DNA from 2 places in the Variovorax sp. J31P179 genome. Region 1 is predicted to be linked to the other one. Evidence: predicted binding sites of a transcription regulator. Region 1 holds the regulator's gene; the other holds the start of a gene.
What was found. The regulator FNR, encoded in region 1, switches genes on or off when oxygen is low (the NO sensors DNR and NnrR bind a similar motif). The targets are predictions, from matches to a motif close to TTGATNNNNATCAA.
Positions count from the first base shown of each region.

Region 1 (5,658 bases):
GGTCCGCGCCAACGACCCGCGCGTGATGGGCTGCTGGCTCGGCGATGCCGACATGGCGCCGGCACGCCAGCTGTTCGAGGCGGCCGGCATTCCCGACTACCCGACGCCCGAAGACGCCGTGCGCGCCTTCGGCATGCTGCAGACCTACCGCAGCAACCAGGCGCTGTTGATGGAGGCGCCCAGCGCCAGCGAGAACCCGGCGCCCGATGTGCCGGCGGCGCAGCGGCTGCTGGAAGCAGCCGCCGCCGACGGCCGCGAATGGCTGGCCGAACACGAGGCCAAGGCGGTGCTGCAGGCCTACGGCGTGCCGGTGGTGCGCACGCGGATGGTCCCGGCGTCGGCCGCAGGCCTGCTGGACGCGGCCCGCGAGCTCGGCTATCCGGTAGTGCTCAAGATCGTGTCGCGCGATGTCGCCCACAAGACCGATGTCGGCGGCGTCAGGCTGGACCTGCGCGACCCGGCCGCGCTTGAACAGGCCGTGGGCGAGATGCGGCAGGCGCTGGCCACCCTGCAGCCCGGCGCGCGCATCGACGGCTTCACCGTGCAGCCGATGGCGCACCGCCCGCACGCGCAGGAGGTGATCGTCGGGGCCAGCATCGACGCGGTCTTCGGCCCGGTCATCCTCTGCGGCGGCGGCGGCATCGCGGTCGAGGTGACGGCCGATGTCGCGGTCGCGCTGCCGCCGCTCAACCGCAGCCTGGCGCGCGAGCTGGTCTCGCGCACCCGCGTGTCGCGGCTGCTGGCCGGCTACCGCGACCACCCGCCGGCCGATCTCGATGCCCTGCACGACGTGCTGATCGCGGTGTCGCAGATGCTGGCCGACCTGCCGCAGCTGGCCGAGCTCGACATCAATCCGCTGTGGGTCGACGAGCACGGCGCGCTGGCGCTCGACGCCCGGCTGCGGGTCGCGGCCGGCCGGGTGGCCGGCGCCGCCAACTTCGCGATCCGGCCCTATCCCACGCAGTGGGTCCGCCAGGCCGAGTGGAACGGCCGTCCGATCACGATCCGGCCGATCCGCCCGGAGGACGAAGGCCAGCACCGGCGCTTCCTGCGAAGGCTCACCCCCGAGGACGTGCGCATGCGGCTCTTCCAGGCGCGCAGCGAACTGCCGCGCAGCGAACTGGCCCGGCTGGCCCAGATCGACTACGACCGCGAAATGGCCTTCATCGCCGAGGCCACGGCGGCGGACGGCCAGCCCGAGACGCTCGGCGTCGCCCGCACCGTCTGCGACCCCGACAACGTCGAAGCAGAGTTCGCGCTGCTTGTGCGCTCCGACCTCAAGGGCGGCGGCCTCGGCCGGATGCTGTTCGAGCAGCTGATCGCGCACGCCCGCAGCCGCGGCACCCGGCGCCTGGTCGGCATGATTCTGCGCGAGAACACCCGCATGCTGAAGCTGTCGCGGGCGCTGGGCTTCGAGCGCGTGCCCAGCCTGGAGGATTCCGCCGACGTGTTGCACGTGGCCCTGAACCTGGAACCGCCGCCGCCCGCCGCCTGAGCGGCACGGGCCCCTCGCTCAGCGGCACCAGGCCTCGACCTGGTGCGCGAGGTCGAGCCAGAGCGCCTGCAGCGCCACCGCCGCGAGCATCGCGCCCGCCAGCCGCGTGCCCCACTGCTGCGACAGGATGCCGGCGCCCGACCGCAGGCGCTGCCACAGCCAGGGCGCCAGCAGCAGCGACAGCGCGCTGCCGGCCGCGAACAGCGCCATGACGGCCGCGCCTTCGAGCACGCCGTTGCCCAGGGCCGCCAGCATTAGCGCCGAGTACAGCAGGCCGCAGGGCAGCGCGACCCAGAGCGCGCCGGCCGCCAGCACGCCGAAGGGGCTGCGGGTCATGGGCTGCAGCCGCGCCGACGCCCAGCGCCCGAAGCGGTGCGCCCAGGCGGGCTGCCGGCCCGAGGCGGCCAGCAGCAGGCCCCACGCCAGCACGAACACATGCAGCAGCAGCCAGGCCGGGCGCAGCGCGCCGACCTGCTGGCCCGCCAGCGCCAGGCCCTGGGCAGCGGCGGCCGCCACCGCCCCGGCGGCCGCATAGCCGGCCACCCGGCCCACGTGGAACAAGGCGCCCGCCGGCAGCGAGCGGCCCGGGGACTGCAGCGCGGCGACGCCGCCCGCCGGTGCCCGCACGATGCGGATCACGCCGGCGCAGGCCGCGCCGCACATCGCGACGCAGTGCGGCCCGCCGGCCAGCCCCATCACGAATGCGGTGGCGAGCAGGGCGGACTGCATGGGGGAGCGTGCGGGCTCATCACACGATGCGCGAGAAGCGCGTGCGGTTGCGGTCAGCCTGCAGGTAGCGGTCGAACACCATGGCGATGGCGCGGACGAAGAACCAGCCCAGCGGCGTGACCTCGAGGTGGCGATCGCCGACCACCACCAGGCCCTGCGCCTCGAGCGGCGCCAGCGCTTCGAGCTCGGCCGCGAAGCAGCGCTCGAAATCGACCAGGTGGGCCGAGCCGATGGTCTCGAAATCGACCCGGCCCTGGCACATGATCGCCATGATCACGGTGCGCCGCAGCACGTCGTCGCGGGTCAGCGCCAGGCCGCGCACCACCGGCAGCCGGCCCTGGTCGAGCAGGTCGTAGTACTCCTCGAGCGTCTTGGCGTTCTGGCTGTAGGTGGCGCCGACCCGGCCGATCGCCGACACGCCCAGCGCCACCAGGTCGCAGTCCGGCTGGGTGCTGTAGCCCTGGAAGTTGCGGTGCAGCCGGCCCTGCCGCTTGGCCACCGCCAGCGCGTCGCCGGGCAGCGCGAAATGGTCCATGCCGATGTAGACGTAGCCGGCCTCGGTGAACGCGGCGATAGAGCGCGACAGCATCTCGACCTTGGCCGCCGCATCGGGCAACGCCTCGGTCGCGATGCGGCGCTGGGCCTTGAAGCGCTCGGGCAGGTGGGCATAGGCATAGAGCGCGATGCGGTCGGGCCGCAGCGCGCAGACCTGGGCCAGCGTGCGGTCGAAGGAGGCCGCGCTCTGGCGCGGCAGCCCGTAGATCAGGTCGACGTTGACCGAATCGAAGCCCAGCCCGCGGGCCGTCGCCATCAGGTCGAACACCTGCCCGGCCGGCTGGATCCGGTGCACCGCCTTCTGCACGTCGGGGTCGAAATCCTGGACGCCGAAGCTCAGCCGGTTGAAGCCCAGCGCGGCCAGGGTCACCAGGCGTTCGCGGTCGACGGTGCGCGGGTCGATCTCGATCGAATGCTCGCCGTCCGGCGACAAGGTGAAGGCCTCGCGCAGCATGCCCATCAGCGTCCGCAGGCCGGCATCGTCGAGAAAGGTCGGCGTGCCGCCGCCGAGATGCAGCTGGCGGACCACGGCGCCGCGGCCGAGCCGCTCGACCTGCAGAGCGATCTCGCGCGCCAGGTAGTCCAGGTACTCGCGCCCCTTGCTCTTGTGGCGGGTCACGATCTTGTTGCAGGCGCAGTAGTAGCAGAGCGATTCGCAGAACGGGATATGCACGTAGAGCGACAGCGCCCGCGCGCTGGCGCCGGTGCTGCCGCGCTGTTCGAGCGTCTGGGCATAGTCCTCGGCCGTGAAGGCGTCGACGAAGCGGTCCGCGGTCGGGTAGGAGGTGTAGCGCGGCCCGGCGCAGTCGAACCGCTGCAGCACGGACGGCGCGGGCACCACGATGGGCGGCGTGAGGGCTGGAGCGGAGACGGGAGGCATCGCGGACGCAGGCATGGGCTTCGGTGTGTCACTATGCCGCCGTCGCGATCCGCAAACCTTGACCTGCATCAAGCATCCGGCCCACCCCCCCACGGACAATCCCCGCATGACCCCGACTGCATCAATGAAGCCCGAAAATATCAAGGTCGCCTGTTCCAACTGCAACCTGCGCGAGCTGTGCATGCCGGTCGGACTGGCGCCCGGGGAGCTGCAGCGCCTCGACGACCTGGTCGCCACGCGGCGCAAGATCAAGCGGCGCGAGACGCTGTTTCGCAATGGCGAGCCCTTCACCTCGCTCTATGCGATCCGCACCGGGGTCTTCAAGACCCGGGTCACCAGCGAGGACGGGCGCGACCAGGTCACGGGCTTCCAGATGGCCGGCGAGATCATCGGCCTCGACGGCATCGTCAACGACCAGCACACCTGCGACGCCGTCGCCCTCGAAGACTCCGAGGTCTGCGTGATGCCCTTCGAGCGCATCGAGGAACTGTCGCGCGAGGTGACGGCGCTGCAGCGCCACGTGCACCAGATCATGAGCCGCGAGATCGTCCGCGAGCATGGCGTGATGCTGCTGCTCGGCAGCATGCGGGCCGAGGAGCGGCTGGCGGCCTTCCTGCTGAACCTGGTGCAGCGGCTGCATGCGCGCGGCTTCTCGCGCTCCGAGCTGGTGCTGCGCATGACGCGCGAGGAAATCGGCAGCTACCTCGGCCTCAAGCTCGAGACCGTGAGCCGGACGATGTCGAAGTTCGCGGCCGACGGCATGGTCGAGGTCGAGCAGCGCAACGTGCGCATCCTCGATCCCGAGGCGCTGCGCCGCATCGTCAATCCGCCGGGCTGTTGAGCTCGGCCGCCGGCCGGGCCAGCAGCAGCGTCAAGGCGCCCGCCGCCGTGGCCAGCAGCCAGAAGGCAAAGAACCCGGCCGTGTAGACCGCCTGGCGAGAGGCGCCCAACGCCTCGCCGCGCCAGTTGAGGTCGCCCGGATCGACCAGTGCGAACACCAGCACCTCGAGCGCGCAGGCCAGCAGGAATGCCGGCCAGAGTATCCACATCCAGCGTTGCGCCTGCATGTTCAGCGCCTCGGCGACGGCACGTCGGCGCTCGGGGTGGCCGCGTGGTTGCGCCCGGCCACCGCCGGCATGAGCTTCTTGTCGGCCAGCGTGCGGTTGATCTCCACGCCCTTGCGGTAGTAGTCCTCGTCGACCACCGGGTCGGGCGTGCGCAGGGCCAGCCACAAGGTGGCGAAACTCGCGATCACCACCAGGCCCGGCCCGCCGATCACCATCCACACCAGCCCGAAGCGCCACCAGGGTGGACAGGGACGCGTCGCTTCGTCATGGCTGCTCTTGTCGGTCATCTTCTGCCTCCTTGGGGCCTGGATTTCATCGCGGGACCAGGAACACGGCCTTCTCGGACACGCTGCCCTGGCCGCCCTCCGCTCGAACGTCGAAATACACCTTGTGGGAACCGGCCGTCGCCGCACCGTAGGGCAGCTGCAGCCGCACCGCCACCCAGCGCGACTGCGCCGGCGCGACCTCGACCACCGGCTCCGAGGACACGTGCAGACCCTCGAGGCCGCTGGCTTCGATCCGGTAGCGCTGCACCTGCTCGGTGGCGTTCATGATCTGAAGGCGGTAGACGTTCTCGAGCTGGCCGCCGTCGACGATGCGGGCCAGCGAGGCGCGGTCGCGCACCACGTCGACCTTCAGCGGCGTGCGCGTCACCAGGCTCGCCAGCAGGCCGATGCACAGCGCGCCGAGCACCGCGGTGTAGACCAGCACCCGCGGCCGCAGAACGCGGCGCAGCACCTGGCGCGGCGTCCAGCGCCCGGCCATGCTGTTCTGCGTGGCGTAGCGGATCAGGCCGCGCGGGGTCGACATCTTGTCCATCACGATGTTGCAGGCATCGACGCACAGGCCGCAGCCGATGCATTCGTACTGCAGCCCCTGGCGGATGTCGATGCCGGTCGGGCAGACCTGGACGCACAGCTTGCAGTCGATGC
Region 1 is NZ_JASZYL010000004.1:19,020-24,677, forward strand. Features, by position in the region: gene QTI17_RS11175 (bifunctional acetate--CoA ligase family protein/GNAT family N-acetyltransferase) at 1-1,495, shown strand, start outside; gene QTI17_RS11180 (sulfite exporter TauE/SafE family protein) at 1,514-2,224, opposite strand; gene hemN (oxygen-independent coproporphyrinogen III oxidase) at 2,244-3,659, opposite strand; gene fnr (fumarate/nitrate reduction transcriptional regulator Fnr) at 3,784-4,500, shown strand; gene QTI17_RS11195 (hypothetical protein) at 4,481-4,726, opposite strand; gene QTI17_RS11200 (FixH family protein) at 4,729-5,013, opposite strand; gene ccoG (cytochrome c oxidase accessory protein CcoG) at 5,039-5,658, opposite strand, start outside.

Region 2 (5,658 bases), 440 kb from region 1:
GGTGGGCGCGTGCTCGATCAGCCCGGCCTGCGCATAGCCGAGCGCCAGCGCGTAGAAGGTGTTGAGGGTGGCGAGCGTCATCGCGCGCTCGGTCACGGGGCCCGAGGCCCGGGTATCGATCACGACCCGGCTCAGCACCGCCGGCGAGGCGACGATCGCCATCAGCGCGATCGGATTGGCCACCGGGTCGGGGATGCCGAGCCAGTGCAGGGTCCAGAAGACGCCGAAGTAGGTCAAGGTCGACTCGAGCAGGCTCTGCACCAGCACCATCGGGTTGTGACGGAACCAGCGCAGCGGCAGGCGGCCGCCGGCCTCGAACAGCACGATCGCCACGCCGAGCTCGAGCAGGAACAGGCTGATGCCCTGCAGCGGCCAGATCGCGCCCTCGAAGCCGGCGAAGCCGACCACGGTGCCGACGATCGAATAGCCGACCACCTTGGGCAGGCCCATGTAGCGTTGCACCAGGTGGCCGGCCGCGGCCGCGGTGGCCAGCAGCAACGACCACAGCACGGTCGGCAGGCCGGCCGAGGGCCGCACCCACTCCGACCAGAAACCCAGCAGATCATTGGGCAGGAAAGACGTCATCGGTTCAGCTTGAGGGGGGCATCGCCCCCCGCGGAAGATCCAGAGCGCGCAAGGCGTTCATGGCGCGAAAGAGAAAAGCGTGCTCAGTGCAGCACGCGCGAAGTGGGCATGTCGCCCGCGTCGGCTTCCAGCACCAGCGTGGGGATCGGAACGTCGAAGCGTTCGCCGCGCTCGGTGACGAAGAAGAAGCTGCCGTGCATGGTACCGCTGGGGGCCTGCAGCCGGCAGCCGCTGGTGTAGCGGAACGATTCCCCTGGCGCCAGCAGGGGCTGCTGGCCGATGACGCCGAGGCCGTCGACCTCCTGCGTGTGGCCGGAGGCGTCGGCGAAGATCCAGTGGCGCGCGATCAGCTGCGCCGCCACCGGGCCGTTGTTGGTGACCGTCACGGCGTAGGCGAAGGTGTGGACCCGGTCCTCGGGCGAGGACTGGTCTGGCAGGTAGCGTGGCTCGACCTGGACACTGATCGGTAGCGTGGACATCGCAGGGATAGTAACGGAAGGCTCCTGTGGCGCTGCAAGCCGCCGCCCCTGCTGCGACAATCCGGACCCATGAGCAGCCCCTTCAGAATCGCCCCATCCATCCTCTCGGCCGACTTCGCCCGCCTTGGCGACGAGGTGCGCGACGTCATCGCCGCTGGCGCCGACTGGATCCATTTCGACGTGATGGACAACCACTATGTGCCGAACCTGACCTTCGGGCCGATGGTCTGCCAGGCGCTCAAGCCGCATGCGAAGACGCCCGACGGCCAGCCGGTGCCGATCGACGTCCACCTGATGATCCAGCCGGTGGACGCCCTGGCCGCGGCCTTCGCGCAGGCCGGCGCCGACTACATCAGCTTCCATCCCGACGCCTCGCCGCACGTGCACCGCAGCATCCAGGCGATCAAGGCGGCGGGCTGCAAGGCCGGTCTGGTGTTCAACCCGGGCCTGGGCCTGGAAGCGCTCGACTGGGTGATCGACGACATCGACCTGATCCTGATCATGAGCGTGAACCCCGGCTTCGGCGGCCAGAGCTTCATCGATTCCGCCCTGCGGAAGATCGAGCACGCGCGCAAGCGCATCGACGCGACCGGTCGCGACATCCGGCTCGAAGTCGATGGCGGCATCAAGGCCGACAACATCGCGCAGGTGGCGAGCGCGGGCGCCGACACTTTCGTGGCGGGCAGCGCGATCTTCAATGCCAAGGACTATGCGGGCGTGGTGCGGGCGATGCGCGATCAACTCGCCACCGCCGTCAAGGCTTGAGCTTGTCGTTGTAGACCCGGTCGGTCACCGGGCCCTTGTCGGTGTCGACCAGGCCGCGCTCGAGGTCCTCGTGCGCCTGGCGGCCGACGCGCGGCGGGGCGCCGTCGGCGCTTTTCTGGCTGTCGGACGACTGGTCGTGCTCGTGCGGCAGGCGCGGCGCCGATTCGCCCTCCTGCTCGACCTGGGTATTGCCTCCTCCCGCATCCTTCGAACCCTGGGCATCGGTCTTCGCGGGATTGTTCTTCGTGGCCATCGCTTGCTCCTGTGGTGCCTTCGTTTGTCTCACGGTACCGGGGAGAACGCGGTAGGACCGGCTTTCGCGGGCCTGTAGGATGGACAGCGAAATGACCGCCTCCACCGACCTCCTTCGCATCCATGGCTACGCCAGCCTGCAGCCGGGGCCGCGGCTGATCGTCCTCGGCGGGGTGCACGGCGACGAGACCTGCGGCACCGCCGGCATCGAGCGCGTCGTGGCCGCGCTGGATGACGGTTCGCTCCAGCTTCTGCGCGGCCAGCTGACCCTGGTGCCGGTCGCCAATCCGCTGGCGCGGCGGCTGCTCCGGCGCGAGGGCGAGCGCAATCTCAACCGGCTGTTCCGCCCGACCGCGCCAGGCGCCGAGCCGGCCGACTACGAGGCCCGCATCACCGACCTGCTGTGCCCGCTGCTCGATCGCCACGAAGTGCTGCTCGACCTGCATTCGTTCCAGAGCGAGGGCGAGGCCTTCGCAATGATCGGGCCGCGCGACAACCAAGGGCCGCTCGAGCCGTTCGCGCGCGCCTTCGAGGAAGGGCAGCTGGCGCTGCACCTCGGCACGCCCCGGGTGGTCGAGGGCTGGCTCGACATCTATGCGGCCGGGCTGGCGCAGCGCGGGCAGGCCGCCGACGAGGCGGCGCTGGCCTTCGGCTGGGGCACCAACGAATACATGCGCAGCCGCGGCGGCTACGGCGTGACGCTCGAATGCGGCCAGCACCAGGACCCGGCGGCGCCCGACGTGGCCCGGCGGGCGATCCTTTCGACCTTGCGGCTGCTGGGCATGATCGAGCCCGACCCGGCGGCGGCGCCTCCGCGGGCGCCTTCGCTGCTGCGGCTGGTCAGCGTGGTCGACCGGCTGCACGCCGAAGACCAGTTCGTCCGCGAGTGGGCCACCTTCGACCCCGTGGCGCGGGGCGAGCCGATCGGCGTGCGCGAGGACGGCAGCATGCTGCACGCCGAACGCGACGGGTTCATCGTGTTCCCGAATGCCGAGGCCTTGCCGGGGACCGAGTGGTTCTATTTCGCGGTCGAGAGCGACCGCGACCTGACCCGGCCCGCGCCAGCCCTCAGCCGCGCTTCGTCGCGATGAGCGGCTTGACGTCCGGCGCCGCCACGCGCGGCCGCTCGGGCTCGACCGCGGTCAGGGCCGCCACTTCCTGCATGCTGGCCAGGCTGCGCAAGGTCAGCGCCTGGTAGGTGCGGGTGCCTTCGAGCTTCCAGGCCACTTCCTGGTCGCTGAGGGCGCGCATCACCTTGGCCGGCATGCCGGCGGCCAGCGAGCGCGGCGGGATCTTGCGGCCGGCCGGCACGAAGGCGCAGGCGGCGACGATCGAGGCCTCGCCGATCTCCGCCTCGTCCATCACCACCGCGTTCATGCCCACCAGCGCATCGCGCCGCACGATGCAGCTGTGCAGCACCGCGCCGTGGCCGATGTGGCCGTTTTCCTCGACCACCGTGTCGTGCGCCGGGAAGCCGTGGACCACGCAGGTGTCCTGCACGTTCGAGCCGCGCTCCAGGACGATGCGGCCGAAATCGCCGCGCAGCACGGCGCAGGGCCCGACATAGCAGTCGGGGCCGACGATCACGTCGCCGATCAGGACCGCGGTGGGGTGCACGTAGGCGCTCGGGTCGATGACCGGCACCACGCCTTCGATGGAATAACAAGGCATCGCGAATCTCCGTTGTTTGAATGAGGGACAGGCCCTAAGGGTTATCCCTTGGCACTTTTGACTTGCGTCAATCTTTTTCCGATCCTATGATTAACCGACCGGTCGGTCAACGATACTTTTGAGACCGGTCAAGACCCCCAGCCCCACGCCAAGAACCCAGACAGGAGACACAGCTTGTCCGACTCCCTCGTCCTCGCGACCCAGCAGGGTCCGGTCCTGACGCTGACCTTGAACCGGCCCGCCGCCCTCAACAGCTTCACCGAAGGCATGCACCAGGCACTGCGCGCGGGGCTCGACGCCGCTGCCGCCAACCCCGAAGTGCGCTGCGTGGTGCTGACCGGCGCCGGCCGCGGCTTCTGTGCCGGCCAGGACCTGGCCGACCCGATGGTCGCGCCCGCAGCGCCGGGCGAGCCGCCCAAGGACCTCGCGGTGGCGATCAACACGCTCTACAAGCCGCTGGTGCAGCGCCTCAAATCGATGCCGGTGCCGGTGATCGCCGCGGTCAACGGCGTGGCGGCAGGCGCGGGCGCCAACCTGGCGCTGAACTGCGACTTCGTGCTGGCCGGGCAGTCGGCCAGCTTCATCCAGGCTTTCGCCAAGATCGGGCTGGTGCCCGACACCGGCGGCACTTGGCTGCTGCCGCGCATCGTCGGCCGCGCCCGTGCGCTGGGCCTGGCGATGCTGGGCGACAAGCTGCCCGCGGCCGAGGCCGAGCGCATCGGCCTGATCTGGAAATGCGTCGACGACGCAGCCCTGGCCGACGAATGCGCCAAGCTCGCCCAGCGGCTGGCCGCGATGCCCGCGAAGGCGCTGGCCGCGACCCGCGCCGCGATCGACGGCGCGCAGGCGCTCACGCTCGACCAGGCGCTCGACATGGAAGCCGCGCTGCAGTCGCAGCTTGGCAGCGCCCACGACTACCTCGAGGGCGTGGCCGCCTTCGGCGCCAAGCGCGCCCCCGTCTTCACCGACCGATGAACGCAAGCCCCACAGACATGCCCGACACCTCCGACCGCACCCCCCAGCAGACCGCCGAACGGGTCCGCGAGCGCATGTACGCCAACGATCCCGCCGTGCGCGGCCTGGGCATCGACGTGACCGAGGTCGCGCCGGGCCAGGCCACGGTCACGATGACGGTGCAGGGCCACATGCTCAACGGCCACGCCACCTGCCACGGCGGCTTCCTGGCGGCGCTGGCCGACACCGCCTTTGCCTACGCCTGCAACTCGTACAACGAACTGACGGTGGCTTCGGGCTTCTCGATCGACCTGGTGGCGCCGGCGCGCGAGGGCGACGTGCTCACGGCCCGCAGCTTCGAGCTGTCGAAGGCCGGCCGCACCGGCGTCTACGACAGCGAGATCACCAACCAGCACGGCGAGCGCATCGCGATGTTCCGCGGCCGCTCCTACACCATCAAGGGCAAGCCGGCGGTCGCTGACTGACACGCCGCCGACCGAACCGCCAGAGGAGACACCACATGCCCGTCAAGCAACCCCAGCCCGGCGACCTCGACGCCATCGAGACCGCCAGCCGCGACGAGATCCAGGCGCTGCAGCTCCAGCGCCTGCGCTGGACCCTGCAGCACGCCTACGACAACGTGCCGCACTACCGCCAGGCCTTCGATGCCAAGGGCGTTCATCCGTCCGACCTGAAGCAGCTGAGCGACCTCGCGAAGTTTCCGTTCACGGCCAAGAAGGACCTGCGCGACAACTACCCCTTCGGCATGTTCGCGGTGCCGCGCGAGCAGGTGGCGCGCATCCATGCCTCGTCGGGCACCACCGGCAAGCCGACCGTGGTCGGCTACACGCAGGGCGACATCGACCGCTGGGCCGACCTGGTGGCGCGCTCGATCCGCGCCGCGGGCGGGCGCCGTGGCGACATCATCCACGTGGCCTATGGCTACGGACTG
Region 2 is NZ_JASZYL010000004.1:457,959-463,616, forward strand. Features, by position in the region: gene QTI17_RS13230 (cation:proton antiporter) at 1-585, opposite strand, end outside; gene apaG (Co2+/Mg2+ efflux facilitator ApaG/CorD) at 669-1,064, opposite strand; gene rpe (ribulose-phosphate 3-epimerase) at 1,134-1,829, shown strand; gene QTI17_RS13245 (hypothetical protein) at 1,819-2,082, opposite strand; gene QTI17_RS13250 (succinylglutamate desuccinylase/aspartoacylase family protein) at 2,162-3,172, shown strand; gene QTI17_RS13255 (phenylacetic acid degradation protein PaaY) at 3,150-3,752, opposite strand; gene QTI17_RS13260 (enoyl-CoA hydratase-related protein) at 3,927-4,727, shown strand; gene paaI (hydroxyphenylacetyl-CoA thioesterase PaaI) at 4,745-5,191, shown strand; gene paaK (phenylacetate--CoA ligase PaaK) at 5,227-5,658, shown strand, end outside.
Region 2: a site for FNR is predicted at 3,810-3,823, ahead of QTI17_RS13255 (phenylacetic acid degradation protein PaaY). Genes of this name have one in related genera too.